One region of the Shewanella sp. GJ50-10 genome, then DNA from elsewhere that is predicted to be linked to it. Evidence: predicted binding sites of a transcription regulator. Region 1 holds the regulator's gene; each other region holds the start of a gene.
The links. The regulator sigma-54, encoded in region 1, starts transcription at its own class of promoters, with help from an activator protein. The targets are predictions, from matches to a motif close to GTTGGCACGNNNNTNGNNT.
Positions count from the first base shown of each region.

Region 2: a site for sigma-54 is predicted at 1,761-1,779, ahead of AC0L4E_RS05660 (DUF3192 domain-containing protein). Genes of this name have one in related genera too.
Region 3: a site for sigma-54 is predicted at 2,151-2,169, ahead of AC0L4E_RS13835 (CmpA/NrtA family ABC transporter substrate-binding protein). Genes of this name have one in related genera too.
Region 4: a site for sigma-54 is predicted at 2,060-2,078, ahead of fliD (flagellar filament capping protein FliD). Genes of this name have one in related genera too.

Region 1 is NZ_JBVVSS010000001.1:342,118-345,702, forward strand. Features, by position in the region: gene ptsN (PTS IIA-like nitrogen regulatory protein PtsN) at 1-166, opposite strand, end outside; gene hpf (ribosome hibernation promoting factor) at 169-456, opposite strand; gene AC0L4E_RS01325 (RNA polymerase factor sigma-54) at 481-1,965, opposite strand; gene lptB (LPS export ABC transporter ATP-binding protein) at 2,147-2,878, opposite strand; partial or broken gene lptA (lipopolysaccharide transport periplasmic protein LptA) at 3,163-3,585, opposite strand, start outside.
Region 2 is NZ_JBVVSS010000001.1:1,353,228-1,356,812, reverse strand. Features, by position in the region: gene AC0L4E_RS05675 (Mpo1-like protein) at 1-278, opposite strand, end outside; gene AC0L4E_RS05670 (GNAT family N-acetyltransferase) at 293-922, opposite strand; gene AC0L4E_RS05665 (DUF2789 domain-containing protein) at 1,054-1,284, shown strand; gene AC0L4E_RS05660 (DUF3192 domain-containing protein) at 1,288-1,674, opposite strand; gene AC0L4E_RS05655 (hypothetical protein) at 1,869-2,204, shown strand; gene AC0L4E_RS05650 (Zn-ribbon-containing protein) at 2,312-3,085, shown strand; gene syd (SecY-interacting protein) at 3,194-3,585, opposite strand, start outside.
Region 3 is NZ_JBVVSS010000001.1:3,280,030-3,283,614, reverse strand. Features, by position in the region: gene oadA (sodium-extruding oxaloacetate decarboxylase subunit alpha) at 1-536, shown strand, start outside; gene AC0L4E_RS13840 (sodium ion-translocating decarboxylase subunit beta) at 545-1,675, shown strand; gene AC0L4E_RS13835 (CmpA/NrtA family ABC transporter substrate-binding protein) at 2,444-3,585, shown strand, end outside.
Region 4 is NZ_JBVVSS010000001.1:4,159,649-4,163,233, reverse strand. Features, by position in the region: gene AC0L4E_RS17540 (hypothetical protein) at 1-305, opposite strand, end outside; gene fliS (flagellar export chaperone FliS) at 274-654, opposite strand; gene fliD (flagellar filament capping protein FliD) at 672-2,030, opposite strand; gene AC0L4E_RS17525 (flagellin N-terminal helical domain-containing protein) at 2,399-3,205, opposite strand.

The DNA of each region.
Region 1 (3,585 bases):
TACTACCCATTTTTTCACGAGCTATTAAACTTTCAAAAATAGCCTGTGAAGATAGGGTTGGGTACTGGGCAGCCATTAAATCGCTGATAAGTTCCAGTACTTTTTTCTTACTGCCCGGCGTGGCGCAGGAGGTGCACGCCGGCTGCAGAATGGTACGAAGTTCCATCGTTAGTGTTTAATTAACTTCTCTTTGTGTTTAATTACCTGACGATCTAATTTGTCTATCAGGGCGTCAATTGCGACATACATATCTGCGTTCTGAGATACGGCAAAAACTTCACCTCCTTTGAGGTGCAATTTTGCTTCAGCAATTTGTTGCAGCTTCTGAACATTGAGCACAACGTGTACATTATTGATCTGTTCGAAGTGTCGTTCAAGCTTTGAAAACTTAGTTTGTACATACTCACGTAAAGATTGCGTGATTTCTACATGGTGCCCAGTCAGGTTAATTTGCATAGATCATCCTCCAATAACAAAGGCTTATAAGCTCTTGCGTTGGTTTGAGGGAGGGATGAGCATTGCTTCACGATATTTGGCGATCGTACGCCGAGCAACATTAATCCCTTGTTCAGCCAGTAGCGTCGCCATTTTACTATCGCTAAGTGGCTTTTTCTGGTTTTCCGCTGCAACAAGTTTCTTAATAAAGGCACGAATTGCAGTAGAAGAACATTCTCCGCCATCATCGGTACTAACGTGGCTAGAGAAGAAATATTTTAGTTCAAAAAGTCCGCGAGGGGTGTGCATGTACTTTTGAGTGGTAACACGAGAAATGGTTGATTCATGCATCTCAACGGCTTCAGCAATGTCATTAAGTACCATTGGTTTCATGGCTTCTTCACCAAACTCAAAGAAGCCTTGCTGGAATTGCACAATGCAATTAGCCACTTTTAATAAGGTTTCATTGCGGCTTTCAATACTCTTAATAAACCATTTTGCTTCTTGTAAATGGCCGCGAATAAACTGGCTGTCTGACTGATTTGCAGAACCTTTCGCCATAGCTGCATATTGCTGATTCACACCAATTTTTGGCATGTTATCTGGATTTAATTCAACGACCCAACGACCACTCTTTTTAAACACTGTCACATCAGGAATGACATATTCATCTTTAATAGGAGTGATTTGTAAGCCTGGACGAGGGTTCAGCGTTTGAATAAATTGAATCGCTTCACGTAGATCATCTTCTTTAAGCTTGGTTTTACGCATTAATAATCTAAAGTCGCGACCAGCAATTAAATCAAGGTGTTCACCGATGAGCAATTTTACATTGTCGATGCAAGGGATCTCATCAGGGTATTGCCCGAGTTGGATCATTAAGCATTCACTTAAATCTCTTGCTGCAACGCCTACAGGATCAAAATGCTGAACTCGTTTGAGTACGGCTTCAACTTCGTCGAGTTCAATATCTTCAAGACCTAAAGCTTGTAAAATATCTTCGGTGGTTTGAGTTAAATAACCACGCTCATCTACTGCATCGATAATGGCAGTGGCGATGACCAAATCATTTTCTGAAAATGGGGTAAGGTTTTTTTGCCACTCAAGATGTTCATAAAGGCCTTCGGTGGTTTCACCTTGAAAGGGCATATCGTCATCACGAGCAACTGCCCCAGAACCTGAGCTAGGAGAGGCGGTATAAACTTCATCCCATGTGGTGTCCATTGGGAGATCTTCAGGCATTGACTCTTTGGTCAATGATTCTGTGGTATCAACTGTTGAGGTGTCTTTTTCAACGGTAACTTGGCTGTTGTCACTAAAATCAGTATCGGTTTGCTGGGCGTTCTCTTTTACAGGTTCTTTTGCTTTAGCAAACTCATCTTCGAGCTCAAGGAGTGGATTTGAGTCTAGTGCTTGTTGAATTTCTTGCTGGAGCTCCAATGAGGAAAGTTGCAATAAGCGAATGGCTTGTTGCAACTGAGGGGTCATTGTCAGGTGTTGACCCATTTTAAGTTGGAGTGAGGCTTTCATTTACCGCTTATCCCTAATTGAATTTCATCATCGCGACTAACAATTGTGTGGGTCTAGCACCTTTTTAAACTGCTTCTAGGCTTAAGCTGAACCTTGGCTTAAGTTGAGTCTAGAACATAGCGCTAAAAAGTGGGACTGATACTGGTCGCGAAATGCCATATTGTGCACTAAAGAATGCTAACTATAGCTTGAATTGCTCACCTAAGTATACTGACCTGACTTGCTGATTGTCTAAGATTTCAGCAGGCGTGCCTTCTGCAATTAAATCTCCGTGGCTGACAATATACGCGCGCTCACACACATCAAGTGTTTCACGAACATTATGGTCTGTAATTAACACACCTAAACCACGACTTTTTAATTGTTGAATAATTTTCTTGATATCTATCACAGAGATAGGATCAACACCTGCGAAAGGCTCATCCAATAAAATGAACTTAGGATTGGCTGCCAATGCGCGTGCGATTTCTACTCGGCGACGTTCACCACCCGATAATGCCATGCCTTGGCTATCTCGAATATGGGTGATATTGAACTCTTCTAATAAGTGCTCTAATTCTTCAATACGCTGCTCTGTGGTTAAACTCTTGCGAGTTTGTAGTACAGCCATAATATTATCGTGTACAGTCAGCTTTCGAAAAATACTGGCTTCTTGTGGCAAATAACCAATGCCTTTTCGAGCACGAAGGTGCATTGGGTCTGCGGTGAGATCGTCAGAATCAATTAATATCCGGCCTTTATCGCTTTTAACTAACCCAACCACCATATAAAAGGTGGTGGTTTTACCTGCACCATTTGGCCCTAATAGCCCAACAATTTGCCCGGTTTTAACTGTCAGGCTGACATTTTTAACCACTTGACGGCTTTTATAACTTTTTGCCAAGTTTTCAGCTGTTAACGTTATTTGTGTCATTATTGAGTTTGCTCTAGCGCTGGTGTTTCAGGTAATGAATCTGTACTTGGCTTGTCTTCAATTTGCAGGCCTTCAATTGAAGTGTCTGCATTTGCTTCAGGCACTTCGACTACAGGCGTAGAAGCTTCTGTATCAGTTACTTCAGTCGCTGTTATTTCAGCATTATTAGCTTCTGTTTTCACTTCATTGATTGATGCTGCTTGATCTTCAATGAGCTTTTCTGACTCTTCAGTTTTTGGTGATTCTAATTCAGGCTGCTCTGAATTGCCTTTTGAATCATTTAAATCTGGGTAGTTCTCTGGCTGGAAAATCGTAATAACGCGATCTTTACCGTCACCAGTACTTTCAGCAATTAATTGTTGCTTATCAATATTGTAGCTAATCAAGTTACCTGTCACTTGGCTGCCAGCTTGATCAAGTTTTGCGTTGCCTTTTAAAGTCAAAATACTGGTAGCGAGTTCATACTTGATTTCATTTGCGCTTGCAGTACCAATCCGGCCGTCGTCTAATTCTTGGGAAAAGGTTGCCGGATTACCTGTGGCAATCATGGTTTTTTTGCCACCGGATTCAGCACTGAATGCACGAAGTTCATCGGCATTAATGTTAATCGTACCTTGTGTCACTGTGACAGGACCAAAGAAAATAACTTGGTTATTTTTAATGTCTGCTTTTTGGCTCACTGCGGCGACTTTTAGTTCTTGCTGTAA
Region 2 (3,585 bases), 1.0 Mb from region 1:
GCAAACATCACCCAATCCGCCAGTAAGCTATATAATGGGTACTCAAAAGTTGCAGGCCTATTTTTTTCAAAGACAAAGTGACCCACCCATGCAAAACCATACCCAATAATGGGCAATAACAATAATTGCCACCATTGCTGATTAATAAGCGTGAAGATGATTAACCCAATGATTAAGGCACTACCGACATAGTGCAACCTTCTACAAGTCGGATCTTGATGCTGAGATAAATAGAAAGGATAAAATGATTTGAAATCTTGATATTTGTTGTCACTCATTGCCTTATCTCGCTTTATTTACTTGGATAAATTAAAATTTCACCATCAACACTGCCAATTGCCAGTTCAGATAAATGATTGAAACCTTCTCGAGTAAATAATTCGGCATGTTTTGCATTATTAACAAAAACGCCAATACCGTCTAATTCCGGCTGCTCATCACACCAACTTAATACCGCTTGTATTAACTTAGAGCCATTACCTTTACTCTGTTCTATCGGGGATAAAGCAATAAACTGCAAAATACCGTATTGCTTACTCGGCAAGCTTTCTAAAATGCTATGCTCTTTTTTAATTAACGCCTGAGTCGAGTTCCAACCGGTACCCAACACCATTTTTAAACGCCAGTGCCAATATCGGCTTTCACCTAATGGCACTTGATGAGTGATCACACAGGCGACTCCAATCAACCTTTCGTCATCAAACCAACCAATCAATGGCTGTTCTTGTTGCCAAAGCTCAGTTAATTCTTCACGAATTGCCGCTCGCAGCTTTTGCTCATAACTCGCTTGATTGGTTGTTGCTAAAGCTTCAATAAAGAAAGGGTCATCATGGTAGGCGTTATAAATTATCGATGCTGCAACGCGTAAATCTTCTGCGGTTAAATAAACAGCTTTATGCTTTTCTAACGTGTTCTGTTCCATGTTTACACTCTTTACTAAGCCAAGTTAATAGTTACAACTTAACAAGTTTGAAACATATTGCAATTTTAACTCTGTCACCTACGCTTAAACTTGGCTTAGCAACCAAATTCAACTTTAAATTGGTGAACAATATGGACACGACCTCTGCGACGCTTTCTCATTTATTTGAACAGCTTGGACTGGATTCATCACAATCTGCAATAAGACAATTTCTATCGCAACATACTATTACTGGCAATACTAAAATAATCGATGCTGATTTTTGGAATCATGCTCAAAAAGCTTTTTTAGAAGAGAGTTTGGCTGAAGACGCCCAGTGGTCAGAGTTAATCGACCAACTGGACGTACTTTTACGTCAGTAAAGATTAAATCTTTTGGTATGCAGTATCGCCCCAACCGACTAATTTATTGTCACTGATGACCACTGGGGTACATTCATCTTTAGTGGTCTTGCCGTCGCCTTTACTCCACTGAGTACGATAAAAGAGTACGTTAACTTCTTTTTTCGGGCTTTCAGCGTCAGCTTGAGTAACGTACGCCTCACTAAAATCAGCAGTTCCCATCAATATAGTGACTTGGTCTCGCGCCATACCCATAGTGAGTTTTGATAAATTGGCTCTGTTAGTTTGTTGCTGTGTTTCCCAATAAGAATCACTGTGCTTACCTTCACTACCACCGACATGAAATACACAACCACTTAATGAAAGGCTAGTTGCAGCCATTAAAAATGCTAAACCCAATTTTGATTTCATGATACTTCCTTATTATTAAAATGATTCTCACGTAATTTCTACTCAAACTGTTTTTGAGATACGTTATAATGTTGTCATAGATTAATAAGCTAAAAGTGTGCCAATTTTTACACCTTTGATTTTATTAATATTTATTAATAAACAATAACTAATTGAGTATTTTCACTAATCAATAATGAGGATTTTCACCAATTATGAGCCCAATCGAACAAGTCCTCGCAGCGGCTAAAACCATTGCTATGAATGGTCACACGCCTACAATGGCATTAGTTAAAGGCAAGCTAGGCGGCAAAGTCCCAATGCCTTTGCTTATCCAAGGGTTACAACAATTTAAAGCCATTCCGAAAGACCAATGGCAAACTCTGCCTGACTTAGGTGATGCACTTGAATCAAATAAGTCTGCAGCCGACACAGATACACAGGTCATAGAACAAAAGCTACTGACTCAAATGCAGCAAATGAAAACCGAGTTTGAAAGCAAAATCTCGTTATTGGAAGAGCGCATTGCCCAACTTGAAAACAAAGCGTAAATAAATGAATAACTATCGTTAGCGCTATTAATCATTGCCATAATTAACCACTGCCTAATAACGCTGACGCATCGCGCTTATAACCCCAAAAGTTAAACGGAAACCCCATGTTTGTCACAGAGCTAAGATTTGAATGTTTTGCGGATACCACCATCACCGCAGCCGAAAAAGCCATTAACCACTATCTCGAATCTTTACGAGCAAACGGTCAAATATTGGGAAGAGAGTTTGCTGTCGCCTTTAACGAAGGTGAGTTTAAAGTGCGGTTATTAATGCCGGAAAAAACCAGCTTATCGAGCCGCCATAACAGCCCATGGACGAAACAAGCTTTACTGCAATTGACTGAAGCTAAGTTACTTGCACCACGTGAGAAGTACATTGGCCAAGACATTAATTCAGAACAAAGTAATGAAGAAGCACCAAGTTGGCAGGTGCTTTATACCAGCTTCGTACATATGTGCTCGCCATTAAGAAGTGGCGATAACTTACTCCCTATCCCACTGTATCAAATCCCAGCTACATTTAATGGCGACCATAAGCGAGTTATCCGTTGGCAAACCGAGTGGCAAGCCTGTGATGAACTGCAAATGGCCGCAGCAACACAAGCTGAGTTTGCAGCACTAAACGAGATAACCAGCCATAAAAGTGACTTATTCAGACGTGGTTGGGATATTCGCGGCAGAGTGGAGTTTATTACTAAAATTCCAACCTACTATTATCTTTACCGAGTCGGCGGTGAAAGTCTTGCGAGTGAAAAAGAACGCGCTTGCCCGCGTTGCGGCTCAAAGGAATGGCGTTTAGATGACCCACTATTAGATATGTTTCATTTTAGATGTGAGCCTTGCAGAATCGTATCCAACATCTCGTGGGATCATCAGTAACAGTTCTGTGGTTTCATAATAGGTTTACTTGTTATTGCCATTAGAATAAACATTAAAAAGCCAGACCTGATAAACAAGGGCTGGCTTTTATTAGATTCAAACGTAGGACTACTTTTTACCTTTCACTAAATCATTCCACATCATTTTCATCCGCTGCCAAATTCCTGGATGAGCAACATAATTATCTTCAACCACGGGCTCGACTGGCGGCATAACTCGCGGCGCTAATGCATCAATGAATTCAGCTAAACTGTCAGCAAGTTTTTCTTTTGGCCTATCACCAGGGATTTCAATCCACACGCTGCCATCTTCATTATCAACGGTAAGCATTTGATCGCCATCACCAAGAACGCCAACAAACCAGGTTGGCTCTTGCTTAAGCTTTTTCTTCATCATCAGATGGCCAATCACATTTTGTTGTAAAGATTCAAAGTCCTGCTGATTCCAAACTTGCAGTAACTCACCCTCTCCCCATGAAGAATCAAAATACAAAGGCGCTG
Region 3 (3,585 bases), 2.9 Mb from region 1:
AAGACAACTTTGCCTTAGCTGCTGAATCTGATGATGATGTAATGACTTACGCATTGTTTAATCAAATCGGCCTACAGTTTTTATCAAACCGCGGTAACCCTGATGCATTTGAGCCTGTACCAAGTGCAGATGATATGGCTGTACCAGCTGCAAAAGCTGAAAAAGGTCCTGAGACTTACACCGTAAATGTACAAGGTCAAAACTTTGTGGTCGAAGTCAGTGAAGGCGGTGACATTAGTCAAATTGTTCCAACTGAAGCAGCATCTGCAGGTTCACAAGCTCCAGCGCCACTTGCGCCACACGCACCAGTGAGTAATGAAATCAAAACCACAATGAATGCGCCGCTTTCAGGAAATATTTTCAAAGTCTTGGTTAAGGATGGCGATCAAGTTAATGAAGGTGATGTGATCATCATTTTAGAAGCGATGAAAATGGAAACCGAAGTTCGTGCTGCAACTACCGGTGTTATTCGTAACGTATCAGTTAAACAAGGTGATGCTGTGACAGTTGGCTCGCCACTGTTGGCATTAGCGTAGGAGATAGCATGGAAGGATTAATGGCCTTTTGGTCTGAGACGGGTATTGCTAACTTCGCACCTGATCAATTATTCATGATGGCGATAGGGGGTTTATTACTTTATCTCGCTATCGCTAAAGGATTTGAACCGCTACTTTTAGTGCCTATTGGTTTTGGTGCAATTCTAGCGAACATTCCTAATGCAGGTTTTACCGACGAAGGTGGCTTACTTTGGTATGCCTACTACGTGGGGATTGAAACTGGGATTTTCCCATTGTTGATTTTCATGGGCGTTGGCGCACTAACTGACTTTGGTGCACTGATTGCAAACCCTAAAACATTGTTATTGGGCGCTGCTGCGCAGTTTGGTATTTTTGCCACTTTGCTTGGTGCAATTGCCCTTAACTTAGTACCTGGTTTTGAATTTAGCATGCAAGATGCAGCTGCCATTGCGATTATTGGTGGTGCTGACGGACCTACGGCAATCTTCTTAGCCTCTAAACTTGCCCCTGACTTATTGGGTGCAATAGCGGTCGCTGCATATTCATATATGGCATTAGTACCGCTGATCCAGCCTCCGATTATGCGTCTTCTTACAAATGAGTCAGAGCGTAGCATCAAGATGGAACAGCTGCGTGAAGTGAGTAAGAAAGAGAAAATCATCTTCCCGTTGATGGTTGTTGGTATGACTATTCTATTTTTACCTGCAGCCACACCGCTGGTAGGGATGTTCTGTTTAGGTAACTTAATGCGTGAGTCTGGCGTAGTTGATAGATTATCAAGCACAGCACAAAATGAGTTGATCAACATTGTGACCATCTTCTTAGGTCTTGCTGTAGGCTCTAAGTTACAGGCTGAAGAGTTCTTACGTATTGAGACTTTAGGTATTCTGGTATTAGGTGCTGTAGCGTTCAGTATTGGTACGGCTGCTGGCGTGACAATGGCAAAAATTATGTCTAAGGTTTCAGGCGGCAAGATTAACCCATTGATTGGTGCCGCTGGTGTCTCAGCAGTGCCTATGGCCGCCCGAGTTGTGAACAAGGTAGGTTTAGAGTCCAATCAGCAAAACTTCCTGTTAATGCATGCCATGGGACCTAACGTTGCAGGTGTACTTGGTAGTGCAGTTGCTGCGGGTGTATTACTGGCAGTACTAGGCTAGTGATATAGGCATAGCTATTGTTAACACTGATTTAAGTTTTAAAGCCACTCATTGAGTGGCTTTTTTATTGGCCTAATTACCTTCCCGTATCTATAGGTCTTTTAATTCAACAGCCTTTTAATTTAATAGCCTTTTAATTCGATAGGCTTTTAACTCAATAGCCTTTGAAGTCAATAGTGTTTTATTTCAACAGCGTTCGATTTCAAGGATTGGCGAATTACCACAACATCAAACACTTCAGCTTGAATCTGCTCTTAAACAAAGCTTTTAAACAAAGTTTGGGGTAAAGCTCTCGAGACAAAAATCCAACTTAGTTTTAGTAAATACTTTGATTGCACCTCTTTAGGGTAGGTAGTTGTGTTAAGGCTACCCATTTAGGTGCGGTAGGATCGAGTTCGCACTAAATTGGTACTACCCTTTATAGGTACTACCTTGCTGTATAATAATATTTTTATTTAAAACAATAGGTTGTTAAGTTGGCACGGTTGCTGAATAGTAAAATACAGCTATTAAATAAATTAATGTCTCTTGTTAGTCACGATTAATGGCGATTATTTAGCCTTGTTTCGTGATTTATGAGAGTGAAAACCAGATAACACATTTAAGCAAAGGCGCTTAATTATTCCTAAAGGAGTAATTAGGCGCCTTTTTTTGTTTTGCCTATTTAAAACTTAACTTTTTAAATTTAACAAGGATAAAAAGATGAATTGGAAAAAAGCACTTAAACATACCTTATTGGCGGTATCGTTTACCGCGGCGGTGCCAGCAATGGCGGAAGTCGGCTTTCCTGAAAAAGAAGAGTTAACTTTCGGTTTTATCAAATTAACTGATATGGCACCGATTGCTATTGCTTACGAAAATGGCTACTTCGAAGAAGAGGGCTTATACGTCACCATTGAGGCTCAAGCAAATTGGAAAGTGTTATTAGATGGGGTTATTGATGGACGTTTAGATGGCGCGCATATGCTAGCGGGTCAACCTATTGCAGCTACTATTGGTTACGGAACTGAAGCTCACATTATCACGCCTTTTTCAATGGACTTAAATGGTAATGCGATTACTGTATCAAACGATATTTGGAAGAAAATGAAGCCAAATATTGCTAAAGACAGCGAAGGTAAACCTGTTCATCCGATTAAAGCTGATGCATTAAAGCCTGTAGTTGAGCAGTTCACTGAAGAAGGTAAGCCTTTTAAAATGGGCATGGTATTCCCAGTATCAACTCATAACTATGAACTGCGTTATTGGTTAGCGGCTGGTGGAATTCACCCAGGTTATTATGCACCGCATAAAGGCGATACTTCAGGGCAACTTGATGCTGAAGCTTTCTTGTCTGTAACACCTCCACCACAAATGCCTTCAACCCTTGAAGCCGGTACTATTTACGGTTACTGCGTGGGTGAGCCTTGGAACCAACAAGCAGTATTTAAAGGGATCGGAGTACCGGTTGTTACTGACTATGAAATTTGGAAAGACAACCCAGAGAAAGTATTTGGGATTACAGCAGAGTTTGCTGAAAAATATCCTAACACCACTATTCGTTTAACCCGAGCGCTGATCAAAGCCGCAAAGTGGTTAGATGATAACGATAATGCTAATCGCCCAGCAGCAGTTAAAATTCTGTCGCAATCTAATTATGTTGGCGCAGATTACGACGTCATTGCAAACAGCATGACAGGCACCTTTGAGTATGAAAAAGGTGACAAGCGTGCAGTCCCTGATTTCAACGTGTTTTTCCGCTACAACGCCACTTACCCATATTACTCTGACGCGATTTGGTACCTCACTCAAATGCGCCGTTGGGGACAGATTTCAGATGATAAGCCTGACGCTTGGTACAAGGACATTGCTGCCAAAGTTTATCGCCCTGATATTTACGCAAAAGCTGCACAGTCGCTGATTGATGACAA
Region 4 (3,585 bases), 3.8 Mb from region 1:
CATAAACTGGTTAGCTTGTATGCTGAAATGCCGTCTTTAGTTGCCTGAAATTGTTTCATGTCAGAACTAATAGACTCTTTCTCAGCTATCGCTTGTGCAATAACACTTTGATGCACTTTAGCTAAAGATTGCCTTGCCAATAATTGCGATCGGGTTTTGGGTTTGCCTTGAACGGTGAGCGCCATCATCATTAACTCGTTCACCTTTTCTACTTTTTGCCAATCTTTTAAATTGGCGTATTTCACAAGGGCAACTTCAAATTGTTGCCATTGGTTAGTTGAGGTTTGCCCAGCCGGCTCTGACATCTGTAATGACCTTAATTACGGGGGTAAGCTCAGTGATGCTATTTTCAACACTAGCTGTCACCAATTGACGACTGCAGTAGTCGTATAAGCGGTTTAGTGAGGTGGCAACTTCGCCACCATTTTCAAGATCCAACATGGAATCTAAACCATGAACAATGTTGAGACATTTATTGATACTTTTACCTTTATCTTCATAGCTCTTACGTTCCATAAAGCCACTGGTTCGCTCTATTTCTTCTAATAAACCATCAAGCAGCATCCGCACCATTTCATGTGGGTTCGCTGAGGCAACTCTAGCGTCTAATGTGGTTTGCTTATAAGCATTAAAAGGATCATATTCGTTCAACATTGTTCATTTATTCCTAATTAAAATAGGCCACTAGCCGTATTTAACTTGTTAATGGTGTTTTCCATGGCGGTAAATTGAGTCAGCAAAATTTGGTAGCGTTGGCTCATGCGTTTATCGTGAGTAGACATGTTGTCTTCGATTTGAGCCACTTGAGAGTCAAGGTTCTTCTGTTTTAAATCGATGTAACCGTTGTTTTTGGTAAACGGGTCAATAATCGAATCGATTCTTTCAATGTAACCGCCGTCGGCAGTAAACATTTCTTTAATAGCATCAGAGTCACTAGAAATTGCTTGTGATAGCTTGTCTTCATCAATTGAAAGCATGCCGTCACGGCCCATTTCAATGCCGATATCAGATAGGCGCATGCCATTAGGTGATTCATCGAAAACGGCGTTACGAACACTGTTTTGCAGCATGCGTAGGCTTGAATCGCCTTTTAAAATCCCGAGTTGATCTTCGGTGACCGATGAGTTTTCATCATCATCATCATCATCGTCATCATCATCTTTATCTTTGTCGTCATTGATATCATCTAATACTGAGCTACCCATTGAGCGCGTCAGCTGATTGAGTTGAGTCATTAATTCATTAAAAGAGTCAACAAAATCGCTAACGGCTTTTTCAGTACCTTCGGTGTCAGAAGCGATAGTGATAGTGGCACTTTCACCGACAGCGTGAGTTTTTTTAAGCTCAATGTTAACGCCATCAATCACGTTATCGAGGTAATTACTGCTGCTGGTAATATCGATTCCGTTAAGCGTGAACTGGGCATCTTGCGCTGCAATGCGTTCCTGTGTTCCCCAGTCAACTCCACCCATTTCCATGGTAACTGTGCTATTTTCGCCGGTTTCTTCTGAGGTGAGCATTAGCTCAACTTGGCCACCCGTACGCACTAAAGAGGCTTGAACACCTGGATTGTCAGGGTGGTTATTAATGGCATCACGTAAATCACCAACTTTTGCGTTACCTGAAGAGTTAAGTTCAGCAAAATCAATATCAATGGTATTGCCACCAACATCGATGCTGACCACACCTGTTGTAGGTAGAATTTCGTCTTCGCTTGCGAACGACTTAGTGATTTGATGAGCTTGAGCCAGTTGTTTTACATATAAATCGTACACACCAGCGGGCGCATCACTGTCTACCGTGATGGTGGCACTATCATCACTAATCTCAGAACTCTTACCTTCAAACCCATCACCACCTAATTTGTCCAGATTACTGGTCATTTTATTTAAGGTGCTTTCTAAAATTTTATACGCGTCAATCTGCGCTTTGCTGTTGGTTAAATTGGTTTTATACAACGCATCTTTACTCATTCGCTCTGCAGCAACTAATTGCTCAGCAAATGAGGCGGCACTCATACCAGAAATCATGGCAACTCCTATTGTCTAACTGACCTAAATGGCAATCTTTATGCCAATGATTAAGTTATTGTTTAATAGCTGTTTTTTGTTTTTTCGATTGTCATGTCGGTTAGGCAACTTCCGTTTTGTTGAACCTAATGGAAGCTGGGCTTCCGTAAGATTCACCGAGTGTCGAAAAAGAATTTATATCAGTGATTAAAGGCGACAGGGATAATAGGTGGCTGAAGTCTAGGTGATATTTTTATTAATAAAATTAATGTGTTGTGGCTTTTCTTGATGTTAATTTTAAATTGGTGGGGATTGTGCTGAAGGTTCTAAAATACAAAAGGGCCTTTCGGCCCTATATAAATTTACGTTATTTCTCGTTTAAAGAAATATTATAGTAAACCCATCACTAAACCAGTGTTTTGGTTTGCATTAGCTAGTACAGAAGTACCTGCTTGCACTAGTAACTGGTTTTTAGTCATGTTAGCTGATTCAACAGCGAAATCTGCATCCATAATACGACCAGCAGCCGCTTTAGTGTTTTCAGTTACGTTCGCTAAGTTTGATTCTGTGTGGCCTAAACGGTTGATGTTAGCACCAAGTGTAGAACGCTCAGTACCAACATTCGTGATGAAATCATCAAGGTTATCAATTGCAGTTCTTGCTGCATCGCCGTCAGTTAGGGCATCAGTAACACCAGCTAAGTTAGCTTTATCCACTGCTACATCTAATGTTTCTGCTGAACCAGCACCAATTTGGAAAGTAACACCAGCACCATCTAAAGCATCAAAAAGTGTATTACCTGAGTATTCAGTTTCATCAACAATACGGGTAATTTCTGCAGTTAGCTCTTGGAATTCTGCATCAAGTGCTGCTAAATCTTCAGCTGAGTTCACGCCGTTAGCAGCTTGTGTAGCAAGTTCTTTTTGACGCATAGCAATTGTCGTTAACTCTTCAAGTGCGCCATCAGCAGTTTGTAGCATAGACGTTGCATCGTTAACGTTACGGCTAGCTTGCTCCATGCCCGTTACGTTTGCGTTTAAACGAGTAGCAATTTGTAGACCAGCAGCATCGTCAGCTGAGCTGTTGATGCGAAGACCTGTAGATAAACGCTCCATTGCGTTAGTCATTAGATCGTTGCTTTTAGTTACTGAGTTTTGAGCGATGTTCGAAGCAGTATTAGTATGAACAGATAACATAATGTCTTCCTATAGGATTAAAGTTATTGGTGTTACCACTAATTAAAACGACACTGGAAAACGAAACTTAATCCTAGATCGAAAAAAATGATTATTTTTTAAAATAAAAAACTCTATTAATTTCAGAGGGCTTAGGTTTTCAGGTTTTAGGTAGGGCTTAGTCTTTAAGGCTTAGGCTTTAAGGAGAAGGTTATATGGATTCGTGGGTTATCAAAGGGCTAAAAGCAATTGAAGCAAGGTAATGAAGGCAAGTAACGAAAGCTGAGGTGAATATTACCTTGATTATTGCTGTGTTTATGACACTAGCTGTTCTAACTATAGTGGTCAGCATCCTTTGACCACATGTATTCTTGAGCGGGTATATTTAGATCTAAAAATCT